DNA from 3 places in the Massilia sp. BKSP1R2A-1 genome. Region 2 is predicted to be linked to each of the others. Evidence: riboswitches for the same ligand, from Rfam matches in the RefSeq annotation. Region 2 holds a riboswitch; each other region holds the start of a gene.

Region 1 (4,275 bases), on a different contig from region 2:
GAACTTCCTGGCGGACGGCGCCGCCATCAATGTATTCGCTCGCCAGAACGGCTGCGCCCTGCACGTCGTGGACGCCGGCGTGAACCACGACTTCGGCCCGCGCGCCGGCCTGGTCGACTGCAAGGTGGGCCGCGGGACCCGCAACTTCGCCCAGGAGGCCGCGATGTCGCCGCAGGAACTGGATACCGCGCTCGAGCACGGCATGGCCCTGATGCGCGACCTGCCGGGCAACGTCGTCGGCTTCGGCGAAATGGGTATCGGCAATACCACTGCGGCCGCGGCCCTCATGCACAAGCTCACCAGGCTGCCGCTGTCCCAATGCGTGGGCGCCGGCACGGGCCTCTCGGGCGAAGGGATCGCACGCAAGCAGCAGGTCATCGCCGCCGCCGTCGACAGGCATGCAGGCGCCACCTCGCCGCTCGAGGTGCTGGCCACCTTCGGCGGTTTCGAGATCGGCATGATGGTCGGCGCCATGCTGAAAGCAGCAGAGCTGCGCAAGGTGCTGCTGATCGACGGCTTCATCGTCACCAGCGCCTTGCTGGTCGCGGCGCGCCTGCAGCCGGCCATCCTCGACTACTGCGTGTTCGCCCACTGCTCGGACGAGAACGGCCACCGCATGATGCTCGAGAGCCTGGGCGCCCGCCCGCTCCTGAAACTCGGCCTGCGCCTGGGCGAAGGCACCGGCAGCGCGCTTGCCCTGCCCCTGCTGCATGCGGCTGCGAACTTCCTGAACGAGATGGCCACCTTCGCATCGGCCTCGGTCAGTACCAGCGGCCAGTAAGATGCAGCAACTGCGCCTGTTCTTCGTCGCCCTGCAGTTCTTCACCCGCCTGCCGATCCCGCGCTGGGTCGGATTCGAGCAGGACTGGCTGCACCACGCCTCCCGCTACTTCCCGCTCGTCGGCGTCGTGGTGGGCATGATCGGCGCCGCCGTCTACGGAGCCTGCGCCCTCGTGCTGCCGGCACCGGTGGCCGCGGTGCTCTCGACCGCGGCCACCATCTACATCACCGGCGCCTTCCACGAAGACGGCTTCGCCGACACCTGTGACGGTCTTGGCGGCGGCATGACGCGCGAGCGCGTGCTGGAGATCATGAAGGACTCGCGCGTCGGCGCCTACGGTGCGATCGGCGTCGTGTGCATGCTGGGCACGAAAGTCACGGCGCTTGCGACGCTGCCCTTGACCAGCGCCATCGGCGCCATGCTGCTGGCCCACCCGCTGTCACGCCTGTGCGCGACCTCGCTCATCTGGCGCATGGAATACTCACGCGCGGAAGGCAAGGCCAAGCCGCTGGCCGAACGCATGTCCACTGCCGAGTTCTGCATCGCTCTGCTGACGGTTGCCCTGGCCGCAGCCCTGCTGCTCGCAGGCGGCCTGCTCTCAGCGCAAGCCGTGCTTGCCGCACTGCTGGCCTGCGTGATCGCCACCTGGTGGCTGGCCCGCAAATTCAGCCGCCGCATCGGAGGCTATACCGGCGACTGCCTCGGCGCCGTGCAGCAACTGGCGGAAGCGGTCGCCTACATCGCCATCCTGGCCACCCTCGGCTAGCCATGGAGCTGGTCCTCGTCCGCCATCCACAGCCCGAAGTCGCCCCCGGCATCTGCTATGGCCGCAGCGACGTCGCCGCCTCGCCCTCCGCGATCGCCGCCGTCGCCCAGGGCCTGCGTGAAGCCGGGCTGCCCGGCGACCTGCCTGTCTTCGCCAGCCCGCTCAGGCGCTGCGCCGAGCTCGCGGCGCAGCTGGGCGCGCCCGTCACCTTCGACGCGCGCCTGGCCGAGATGGACTTCGGCGCCTGGGAGATGCAGCCCTGGGACGCCATCCCCCGCGCCGAGGTAGACGCCTGGAGCGCCGACCTGCTGCACTACCGGCCCGGCGGCGGAGAGAGCGTCATGGATGTCGCCCGCCGCGTGGCCGCATGCTTCGACGCGCTGCGCGAAACACGTCACCCGCGCGCCCTGCTCGTCTGCCACGCGGGCAGCATGCGCCTGCTCGCCGCCCTCCACGCCGGCGGCAGCATCGAACAGGCGGCGCTGCGCGCGGCCTCCGAAGCACACCGCATCGACTATGGCGGCATCATCATGCTGAAGGACTGACAACACCGCGTCGCGCTCACGTATAATGTCGGCGTTTTGGTGCTCGCGCCTGTATTCACAGGCGCAGTTAAACGGGAAACACGAAGCCCTTCAACAAGGCCAAGGTGTGCTGCCCCCGCAACGGTAAGCAAGTGCCGCGCTCGAAAGAGTCCGCGGCGAACCGTCCTCCATGACCACTGTGCGATTTGCATGGGAAGGTCGGACGGCCACACTTGCCAGCCCGGATACCGGCCAAAAGGTGGAAGCGTGGCCATGCCGCGCTTCTGTTCAATCTGGCCTACGGGGACGTCGGCTGGTTGTCCTTGACGTGAACATTTCATGAATCTTCCTGTAACACGGCTGGCGGCTGCGTGCTCGCTCGCATTCGTCTTCACTCTCCCTTCTTTCGCCCAGACCAGCGCCGACACGGTCGTCGTCACCGCCAACCGCATGCCGCAGCGCGCGCATGACGTGATCGCCGATACCACCGTCATCCACGCCGAAGAGATCGCACGCTCCGGCGCCGGTTCGGTGGCCGACATCCTGCAGCGCCAGCGCGGCATCGAGATCACCCGCAACGGCGGCCCGGGCGCCTCCACCGACGTCTACCTGCGCGGCTCCAACGCCAACCAGGTCGTGGTCCTGCTCGACGGCGTGCGCGTCGGCTCCTCGACCAGCGGCACCGCGGCCTGGAACGCGATTCCCCTGTCCGCCATCGAGCGCATCGAGATCGTCTATGGTCCGCTGACGACGCTGTACGGCGCCGACGCGATCGGCGGCGTCATCCAGGTCTTCACGCGCAAGGGCGAAGGCGGTCCGGTCGTCACCGCCTCGCTCGGCGCCGGCAGCAACGCCACGCGCGCGGCCGCCAGCACCGTCTCCGGTTCGGGCGGCGGCTTGCGCTATGCCTTCACCGCCGGCTACGAAGATGCCGACGGCTTCTCGTCCACCCGGCCGGGCGCTTCCGGCTTCAACCCGGACGAAGACGGCTACCGCCGCCGCAGCGCCAACGGCCAGCTGTCCTATACCGTGGCTCCTGGGCTGGAGGTGGGCGCCCAGCTCCTGCACAGCGCCCTGCGCGCCCAGTACGACAGCGGCGCCGGCAGCTACGACACCCACAACGAGCAGGAACTCAACACGGCCGCCGTCCATGCGAGCAGCCAGGTCAGCGCCAACTGGCGCAGCACCCTGCAGTACGCGGCTTCACGGGACCAGCTGGGCAGCTTCACCAACGCCACCGCGTCCGGCCGCAGCCAGATCGAAACCCGCCAGGACGAGCTCACCTGGCAGAACGCCATCGCCATTGGCGCCGACACGCTGCAGCTGCTCTACAGCCACCGCAAGGAAGACGTCGAGTCCAGTTCCAGCCGCGCCTTGAACCGCGCGCGGATCACCAACTCCTATGCGGCCGCCTACTCGGCCCGGCGCGGCGCTCACCTGCTCGACCTGAGCGCCCGCCACGATCGCTCGGTCTACGGGAACAAGATCACGGGCGCCGCCGGTTACGGCATTGAGCTCGGCAATGGCCTGCGCGCGACCGCCAGCGTCGGCACGAGCTTCCGCGCACCGACCTTCAACGAGCTGTACTACCCCGGCTACGGCCTGGAGACCAACAAGCCCGAGAAGGGCCGCAACCGCGAAGCGGGGCTGCACTACGATGGCGGCCGCGTGCAGCTCGATGCGAGCTACTACCGTAACCGCCTGACCGACATGATCGTCTCGAGCACGCCGTGCCCGGGCACCGGCATCGGCAGCTGCGCCTATAACGTCAACGAGGCCAAGCTGGAAGGCGTGACGCTGGCAGCCCGGACCCGTCTCGCGGCAATCAATCTGCACGGCAGCCTGGACTGGCAGGACCCGACCGACGAAACCACGGGCAAGCAGTTGCTGCGCCGTTCGAAGAAGCACGCCAAGTTCGCCGCCGACACCAGCTTCGGCCCCGTCAAGACGGGCGCGGAACTGCAGCTGTCCGGCAGGCGCTTCAACGACGCCGCCAACCTGCGCCCGCTGGGCGGCTATGGGCTGCTCAACCTGTACACTAGCTGGCAGGTCACGCCCGACCTGTCGCTGCTGGTACGCCTCAACAACGTGACGGACAAGCAGTACGAACTGGCGCGCTTCTATGGCACCAGCGGCCGCACCTGGTTCGCCGCGCTGCGCTACGGTATGCGCTGACCGGACGCACCATCGAGAGGAGACGCATG
Region 2 (4,275 bases):
GCCGCGCATGCCCTCGATGCCGTAGCCGACCAGGCGCCGCTGCAGGGAGGCGAGGGTGGCGCAGCGGCGCGTGGCGCGCCCGTCCAGGCAGGCGATATATCCCTCGCGCAGGGCGGCCAGGTCGCGCAGGGCGTCCTCGCGTCTCGGATGGTCGGCGCCCTCGACCAGGTGCTGCAGCTCGGCGATCACGACCTCGGCGCGCTTGCGGCCCAGCTGGTATTCGCGGCCGGCTTCCGCCGCCAGCACGTCGGCATGCAGGCGCCCCAGCAGGCCGCTCGTCATCTCGCCCTGCACGCGCGGCGACAGGGTGGCGAACCAGCGCCGGTACTCCTCGCCCGTGACGCCATTCACGGCCCCGGCCAGCTCGCGCAGGGCGGCGCGGTCTTCGGGCAGGTTGACGCCATGCGCCATGATGCGGTCCAGCAGCGCCTCGGGCGAGGCCGGCAGTTCGCCCACCGTATAGCCGGCGGCCTTCATCGCATGCAGCATGTCGAACAGCGAGGCCGGCACGTCGAGGTTGTCGGCGCCGATGTTCTGGCGGCCCGGCGGGTGGTTGTAGTAGACCAGGGCGACCCGCTTGTCGCGGTTCGGCTTGGCGGATAAAAGCAGCCAGCGGTCCACGCGCGCCGCCACGCGGGCGGCTTCCTGTTCCAGTACCTCGGGCGGGCGGTTCTCGATGCCGGTCCGCGCATCGCGCTGCGCCTTGCCGAGCGCGGCGACGACGATGGGCTGGCCGATGCCCTGCAGCTCGGGCAGGGCCACGCGGTACTGGACCGAGTCGGGGCTCAGGCCGTCTGGCGAGAGCTGCCACTGCATGGCGCTGCGGTCCATCAGGCGGATGGCCTTGAACACGGGGATGTCGAGGCGCTTGAAAGCTTGCTCGACCGCCTCGCGGCCTTCGGCGGCGCCGACCACGAAGTCCTGCAGCACCACCAGCGCGGCCGGGCGCGCGGGCGCGACCAGTTCGGGCAGGCGCTCGAGCGCCTCGCGCGAGGTGCCGCCCCAGCGGGTGAGCAGCTGCACGCAGGGCTGGCCCCGGGCTTCGACCTGGCGGCACAGCGCGGCCGGGACCACGGCATCCATATTGGCGAGATCCAGTACGACGACGGTCGGCCTGTCCTTCAGGCCGAGCTCCGCGGCGTGTCCCCACGCTGCCCCGTCGGCGAGTTCGCGCTCGCCCACGCGCAGGCGCAGCATCGGCTCGGGACGTGGCGCGGGAACGGGCGTATCTCGTGCAAGCAGGTGGGCGAACAGGGCCGCCGTGTTGTCGCTGCCGCTGCCTTGCCACAGGCGGCGTGCGGCCAGCCAGTGCGCGCTAGCGGTGTCAAGGGCGGCTGCCCGCAGGGCCGTTTCCGGCGGCGTTTCGTTCGACAGCTGGCGCAGCAGCTCGGGCGAAAACTCGCTCAGGCTGCCGTGGCGGCCGCGCGTCATGAGACTGAGGGAGGCTTCGCCGTTGAAGGCCAGCACCTGAGCGGATGGCCGCGCGTGGCGCGCGACCGCATCCTTCAGGCGCCGCGCCGGGTCGCCGAAGACCGAGACCGCGAGTACGCTGTCGGCGCCGGCGATCCAGCGTTCGACGTCACGTTCACCGGCCGCCATCAGCTGGGCCGGCGTGCGCAGCAGGATGCGGTCTTTCGGATGGCGCGCCAGGTGGCGGTGGGCAGCTTCGATGGCGCTGGGCGCCGCGCGTTCGGTGACGACGGCGAACAGGGTGCCCGCCTGGACGGGCAGGGCGCACAGGCAGCACAGGGCCGCCAGGACGCGATGGAATACACGAGCGCTCAATTCAGGTCGACCTCGGGACGAAAACCAGGCGGCCCCGTGTTCCATGGAGCAGCCGCGCGCGTCCCGGCGCGCCAAAAGGCGCACACGGTGTCGAGACCTGGACCGAAGAATAGGGACAGCCAACCGGCAGCGCCACACCCCGGGCGCTACAAAGTGCATCGTGACTGGCCGGTCTTCTGGCTCGCCTTCGTCCTTCGCCGGCCCTGCCTTCCCGTGCAATGCACAGTGGCGTACGGCCGGCGTCGTCAGGCTTACAGCAGCGGGGGCTGCGCCGGACTGGCGGGGATGATCATCCCGCGCGTCACCGGCTTCCCGTTTCACCCTCCCGCAGACCTGCGGAAGGGCACCAATCGCTCAAGCGGCGGATTGTAACGCCGAGTGGCGTTGTTGTCACGGCAATCTTCAGCCGCAGACGCGGCAGATGCGTCAGCCTGTATTGCGCAGGCCTGCCGCCACCCCGTTGATGGAGAGGTGGATGCCGCGGTGCACCCGCGGATCCGCGTTGTCGCCCAGCTTCCTGCGGCGATGGATGAGTTCCACCTGCAGGTGGTTCAGCGGGTCGAGGTAGGCGAAGCGGTTCTGGATCGAACGCGCCAGCAGCGGGTTGCCGGCCAGGCGTTCGTTCGTTCCCGTGATCGCTTCCAGGCAGCGCAGGGTCTCGCCATGCTCCGCGGTGATGCGGCGGAAGATGCGTTCGCGCAGCTCGGCGTCCGCCACCAGGCTCGCGTAGCGCGAGGCGATGGCGAGGTCGGTCTTGGCCAGCACCATGTCCATGTTCGACAGCAGCGTGGCGAAGAAGGGCCAGGCGCCGTACATCTCGCGCAGCAGTTCGAGCCGCGATTCGCGGTCGCCATCGTTGATCCAGCCGCTGACGGCGGCGCCGAAGCCGTACCAGCCCGGCAGCAGAAGGCGGCACTGGCCCCAGGAGAAGCCCCAGGGAATCGCGCGCAGGTCTTCGATGCGGCGGGTCGACTTGCGCGAGGCCGGGCGCGAACCGAGGTTCAGTTCCGCGATCTCGGCGATCGGGGTGGCCGAGAAGAAGTAGTCGGTGAAGCCCGGGGTCTCGTAGACCAGGTTGCGGTAGGCCCGGTAGGCGCGCTCGGACAGCTCGGCCATCACCGCCTCGAAGCGCGACAGGCGCTCGCGGCTGGCGGCGTCCTCGTCGCGCGGCGACAGGCTCGCCTCGAGGGTCGCGGCCACCAGCAGCTCCAGGTTGCGCCGGCCGATCTCGGGATTCGAGAACTTCGACGAAATGATCTCGCCCTGTTCGGTCAGGCGGATCTGGCCGTTGACGGTGCCGGGCGGCTGGGCGCGGATCGCATCGTAGCTCGGGCCGCCGCCGCGGCCGACGGTGCCGCCGCGGCCGTGGAAGAGGCGCAGTTTGACGTTCCTGGCCGCGAACACGTCGACCAGCTTCAGTTCGGCCTGGTAGAGCTCCCAGTTCGAGGTCATGAAGCCGCCGTCCTTGTTCGAATCCGAGTAGCCGAGCATGACTTCCTGCAGGCGGCCCTGCTGCTCGATGACTTTCGCGACCGGCGGCAGGGACATCCACTCGTCCATGATGCCGCTTGCGCGCTGCAGGTCGGGAATGGTCTCGAACAGCGGGATCACCATCACGTCGCAGGAGCCGGAAGACACGCGCAGCAGGCCGGTTTCCTTCTGCAGCAGCAGGACTTCGAGCAGGTCGGACACGGTCTCGGTATGCGAGATGATGTAGTTGCGGATCGCGCGGCTGCCGTAGCGCAGGCGGATCTCGCGCGCGGTGCGCAGGATGGCGAGTTCCGAATTGGTCTCGTCCGAATACGCTTCGTAGGGCGAGTACAGGGGGCGCGGCTGGGCCAGTTCGGCCAGCAGCAGCTCGACCTTCTGCGCTTCCTCGAGTGTCGAATAATCTTTCTCGGCGCCGGCGCGTGCGAACAGCTCGGTCAGCACGCGCTCGTGCACGTCCGAACTCTGGCGCATGTCGAGCGAGGCCAGGTGGAAGCCGAAGATGCGCGCGGCGCGCTTCAGGCCCGCGAGGCGCGGCTCGACCAGCATGCCGCCGTGGTTGGCGCGCAGGGAATCCGCGATGACTTCGAGGTCGGCCGCGAACAGGCCGGCGTCGAGGTAGGGCGGGGCTTCGGCGACTTCCTTGCGCAGGATGTGGCCGACGCCGAGCTCGCGTGCGGTGGCGGCCAGGCGCGCGTAGATGCCGATCAGGGCGCGGCGGTAGGGTTCGTCGCTGCGGTGCGGCGAGGTGTCGACCGAGGCGTCGGCCAGGGCCTGCATCTCGGGCGTCACCGGCACCAGCAGGGTCGAGGTCGACAGTTCGGCGCCGAGGGCATGCACTTCTTCCAGGTAGAAGTCGAGGATGGTGGTCGACTGGCGCGTCAGCGCATGGCGCATGGTGTCGGCGTTGACGTTCGGGTTGCCGTCGCGGTCGCCGCCGATCCAGCTGCCCATCTGCAGGAACTGGGCCTCGTCCATCGCCTTCGCCTCGCCCTCGTAGCG
Region 3 (4,275 bases), 390 kb from region 2:
GGCCTTCGACTTCCAGGCCCTGGCGGCGGGTCGGGTCGAGGTTGGTGTTGGCGCCCCAGCCGCCGCCCAGGGTCGGATCGTAGAAGATCTCGTTCTTCAGGCGGTGGCGGAACACGCGTGCGGCGATGCGGCGGGCGTCGGTGCCGGCAGTCACGCCCAGCTCGAGGTCGCGCGAGGTCTGGACGTCGAGCAGGCCGACGCTGGAACGGTAGCCGTTCTCGTCGGCATTCGGCAGGCGGTAGCTGCGGCCGGCCTTGGCATGCACGGTGACGTTCGCTGCCACGTCGACGCTGCCTTCCGCGCTCCAGGCGTTCACCGTCTGGGTGCCGGTCGGCACCGCCAGCGCGGCGTTGGTCTCTTTCTTCTCGAAGCGCTCGTGGCGCGCGCCCAGCGCCAGGCGGGCATTGGCGGCGCCGCCGAAGCGCATCTCGTCGCGCAGGTAGTAGGCTTCCGAAGTCTGGCGCGCATCCGAGCCGAGGCTGGTGGCACGCTCCCAGCGGCTCAGGTCGACGCCGGCGACGAATTCGTTCAGGCCGGCGCCCAGGTTGGCGCTGTGGCGCATGCGCGGCGAGAACTGGGTGTGGCGGGTGTCGTAGGTCGCGGCGGAGAGGAAGCCGCCGAAGTCGTAGGTCGATTCGACCTTGCGCTCGCGGTGGGCCAGCTCGGCCGCGAATTCCACGTTGTCGACGCGCTTCTCGGCGAAGGCCGTCACGCGGTCGCTGGACAGGGCGCCGAAGTCCTTCGGGGTCAGGGTCTGGCGCGGATTGGCTTCGAACTGTTCATAGCTCAGCGACCCCGGGAAGCGCATGTCCTGGCGTGCGCTCTCCACGCGCAGGCCCATGCGGGCGTCGTTCGCGGCCCACTGGAAGCCGCCGCTGAAGGTCTTCTGGCGGAATTCGTTGTTGTCGCGGTAGTTGTCGGTACCCTGGCGCGCGGCGGCCAGGTCGAAGGACAGCGGGCCCTCGCCATGGCGGACGGACGCGCGCGCATCGTACTGGTCGAAGCGGCCGGCTTCCAGCACCACGGAGCCGTGGTAGCCGGCTTGCGTACCGCGTCTGGTGATGATGTTGATCACGCCGCCGGTCGCGCCTTCGCCGTACAGCACGCTGCTGCCGCCGCGCTGGATCTCGATGCGCTCGACGGTGTCCACGGGAATCGAGGACAGCACCGGGCCGGCCAGTTCGTTCTCGTTCATGCGCACGCCGTCGACCAGCACCACCATGTTCTGGCTGCCGTTGGAGCCGAAGCCGCGCAGGTCGAGGGCGAAGTCGGGCGAGCCGTCCAGGCTCTGGCGGCCGAACACGCCGCCGATCTTGCGGATCGCGGCATTCACGTCCGTAGCGCCGGCGCGGCGGATGTCCTCCGCCGTGATGACGGTGGCGCCGATCGGCGCGAGCGAGACCTGGGCGGGGAAGCGCGCGCCGGTGACGACGATCTCGGGAACGGCCGTGTCCTGGGCGAAGGCGTTCGCGGCGAGGATGGAAAGGGAAAAGGCGCAGGCCAGCGCGAGCGGCTTGATGGCCGGCGCGCTGCTTGGGAAGGCAGCAAAATTCATTGTGGATGTTCTCGGTAAAAGCACCGGCCTGCGTCCCCGCACACCGGAGTCAACGGAAGACGCAGCACCGGCCCTGCCGCATGCGCGCTTCCCCCTGTCCTGGCCGGTATCCGGGCTTGCAAGACGGACTGTCCCACCTTCCTATGCAATGCACAGTGGTTATTGAGACAGCCTGTCACCGCGCCAAACAGGGTTTCTATCAGGCGGTGACGCTTGTTGACCGTTGCGGGGGCAGCACACCTCGGCGCGGGCGCGCAGCGCCTTTGCCTCGTGTTTCCCGTTTAACTGTGCAGGCGGATCGCCTGCGCGGGCACCAGAACGGCCGCGATTATAACCTGACAAGCCTTGTCGCGTTTTTTGCGCGTCCATCCTCAAATCCTGCGTTCTATCGCATGCCCATGGTGTTTTTTTGCTCTTCTGGCTATATTCGCGTTCAAACAATATTGTCATTACAGGGAGTCCTGCATGCATATCCAAGCACGGAGCAAGTTGCGCGCGGTGCTCGCCGCCGCCTTGCTCGCGGCCGGCGGCGCTGTTGCCTGGCTGGCCCAGGCCGACGCGCCGGCGCCAAGCCCCACACCCTCGCTGGACGGCATCGCGCTGGCCGCGCCCGACGCGGCCGCCGTCACCACGCCGAGCGCGCCCTCCGCCTGGGGCGGCGTGCGCACCGGCGACCATGCCACCTTGTCGGACCGCGTGGTCAGCTACCGCATCGAGGCCACGCTCGACCCGGACAAGCACCTGATCAAGGGCCGGCAGGCCCTCACCTGGCGCAACCGCAGCGCGGTGCCGGTGCGCAGCGTCTACGTCCACCTCTACATGAATGCCTTCGAGGGCGCCGGCAGCACCTTCTTCACCGAGCAGCGCCACCGCGGCGAAGGCTTCCGCAGCGGCGTCGACATCAGGGACGGCGAATGGGGCCACATCGCCTTGGCCAGCGTGCGCCAGGGCGCGGCAAGCGTGCCGTGGCGCTTCGTCCAGCCCGACGGCGGCCCGGCCACCGACCATACCGTGGCCCGCTTCGACCTGCCGGAAGCGGTGGCGCCGGGCGCCAGCACGACGCTCGACATCGATTTCCAGACCCAGCTGCCGCGCGTGATAGCGCGCACCGGTTACTTCGGCAGCTTCCACCTGGTGGCGCAGTGGTTCCCCAAGATCGCCGTGCTGGAACTGCCGGGCGAACGCGGCGCCACCGCGCCACGCTGGAACGCCCACGAATTCCACATGGAGTCCGAGTTCTACGCCGACTTCGGCAGCTACGACGTCAGCCTGACGGTGCCCAAGGCCTACACCGTCGGCGCCACCGGCGAACTGCAGGGCGCGCCGAGCGAGAAGAACGGCATGGTCACGCGCCGCTACGTCCAGCATGACGTGCACGATTTCGCCTGGACCGCCGACAAGCGCTCTGCCCCTCCCCTGGTCGAGACCTGGACCGGCCCCGGCAGCCCGACCGTGACGGTGCAGGTGCTGTTCCCGCCCGAGTACGAGGCCAGCGCCAAGCCGGCCATGAAGGCGGCCAAGGATTCGCTGACCTACTTCTCGCGCACCCTCGGCCCCTACCCCTACCGCACGCTGACGGTGGTGATCCCGCCCTACAACGCGGAGGAAGCGGGCGGGATGGAGTACCCGACCTTCATCACGGCATCCGGCCATGCCGAGGTGGCGAAGAACTCGCTCGACGAGTACATGCTCGAGGGCGTGACCATCCACGAGTTCGGCCACGGCTACTTCTACGGCATCCTGGCCAGCAACGAGTTCGAAGAGCCGATGCTGGACGAGGGCCTGAACGAGTACTGGGACGGCCGCATGCTGCGCGAGCGCGGCCAGCAGGCCCACCCGATGCCGGCCTTCTTCAAGCGCATCGGCATCGACCCGGTCTTCGATCCCTTCGACATCACGCGCGCCACCAGCCCGCGTGACCGGCCCGCCGACGCCCCCGGCCAGAATGCCTGGCAGCGCCTGCAGGGCATCGGCCCGGTCTATACCCGTACCGCACTCGTGATGCGCGACCTCGAGGAACGCATCGGACGCGAGGCGATGGAACGCGGCTTCAAGGAATACTACCGCCGCTGGAAGTTCCGCCACCCGAGCGTGGCCGACCTGCGCGAGGCCCTGGCCGACGGCAGCGGCGAACGCGCCGCGGTCGAGGAAGTCTTCGCGAAGCAGATCTACGCCGTCTCCCGCGTGGACGACCGCGTGGCCTCGATCGCCAGCGAGGAAGTGCTGCCGCTGGCGGGCACCCGCCTTGAGAAGGGCAAGCGGATCGAGGAAACCGAGGCAGCGCTCGATGCGCGCATCGCCAAGGCGCGCAAGGACTGGGAGAAAGCCAATCCGAACGCCAAGGATGGCAGCGGCCCCTACCCCTTCCGCACCCAGGTGACGGTGCGGCGCGAAGGCGCGAGCGTCCCCCAGACCCTGGTGGTGCGCTTCGCCGACGGCAGCAGCGAGACCGTGACCTGGCAGGGCGAGGAAAAATGGCGCACCTTTAGCTGGGTGAAACCGGCGAAAGCCGTGTCGGCCGAACTCGACCCGCGCCGCAGCCACTACCTCGACGTCAACAAGCTCGACGACAGCCGCGCCCTGGCCGCCGACCGCAGCGCCTCGACGCGCTGGGCCAGCGACGCCATGGCCTTCGTCCAACTCCTCCTGTCCTTCATCGCCACCGTATGACGACCATGCATCCAACGATCTCGCCGTTCGAATCGGCCCAGGCCGGCCAC

Evidence for each region. Region 2 has a riboswitch for cobalamin ahead of ACQ7JA_RS01965 (cobaltochelatase subunit CobN). Riboswitches for the same ligand answer to the same signal wherever they lie in the genome.
Region 1: another riboswitch for cobalamin. It lies ahead of ACQ7JA_RS24675 (TonB-dependent receptor domain-containing protein); the one in region 2 lies ahead of ACQ7JA_RS01965 (cobaltochelatase subunit CobN).
Region 3: another riboswitch for cobalamin. It lies ahead of ACQ7JA_RS00235 (TonB-dependent receptor family protein); the one in region 2 lies ahead of ACQ7JA_RS01965 (cobaltochelatase subunit CobN).

The regions. Positions count from the first base shown of each region.
Region 1 is NZ_JBOBRE010000025.1:664-4,938, forward strand. Features, by position in the region: gene cobT (nicotinate-nucleotide--dimethylbenzimidazole phosphoribosyltransferase) at 1-781, shown strand, start outside; gene ACQ7JA_RS24665 (adenosylcobinamide-GDP ribazoletransferase) at 783-1,547, shown strand; gene cobC (alpha-ribazole phosphatase family protein) at 1,550-2,092, shown strand; cobalamin riboswitch at 2,113-2,342, shown strand; gene ACQ7JA_RS24675 (TonB-dependent receptor domain-containing protein) at 2,411-4,246, shown strand; gene ACQ7JA_RS24680 (FecCD family ABC transporter permease) at 4,273-4,275, shown strand, end outside.
Region 2 is NZ_JBOBRE010000001.1:440,124-444,398, forward strand. Features, by position in the region: gene ACQ7JA_RS01965 (cobaltochelatase subunit CobN) at 1-1,785, opposite strand, end outside; cobalamin riboswitch at 1,935-2,151, opposite strand; gene ppc (phosphoenolpyruvate carboxylase) at 2,212-4,275, opposite strand, start outside.
Region 3 is NZ_JBOBRE010000001.1:52,789-57,063, reverse strand. Features, by position in the region: gene ACQ7JA_RS00235 (TonB-dependent receptor family protein) at 1-1,555, opposite strand, end outside; cobalamin riboswitch at 1,640-1,888, opposite strand; gene ACQ7JA_RS00230 (M1 family metallopeptidase) at 2,021-4,225, shown strand; gene ACQ7JA_RS00225 (hypothetical protein) at 4,231-4,275, shown strand, end outside.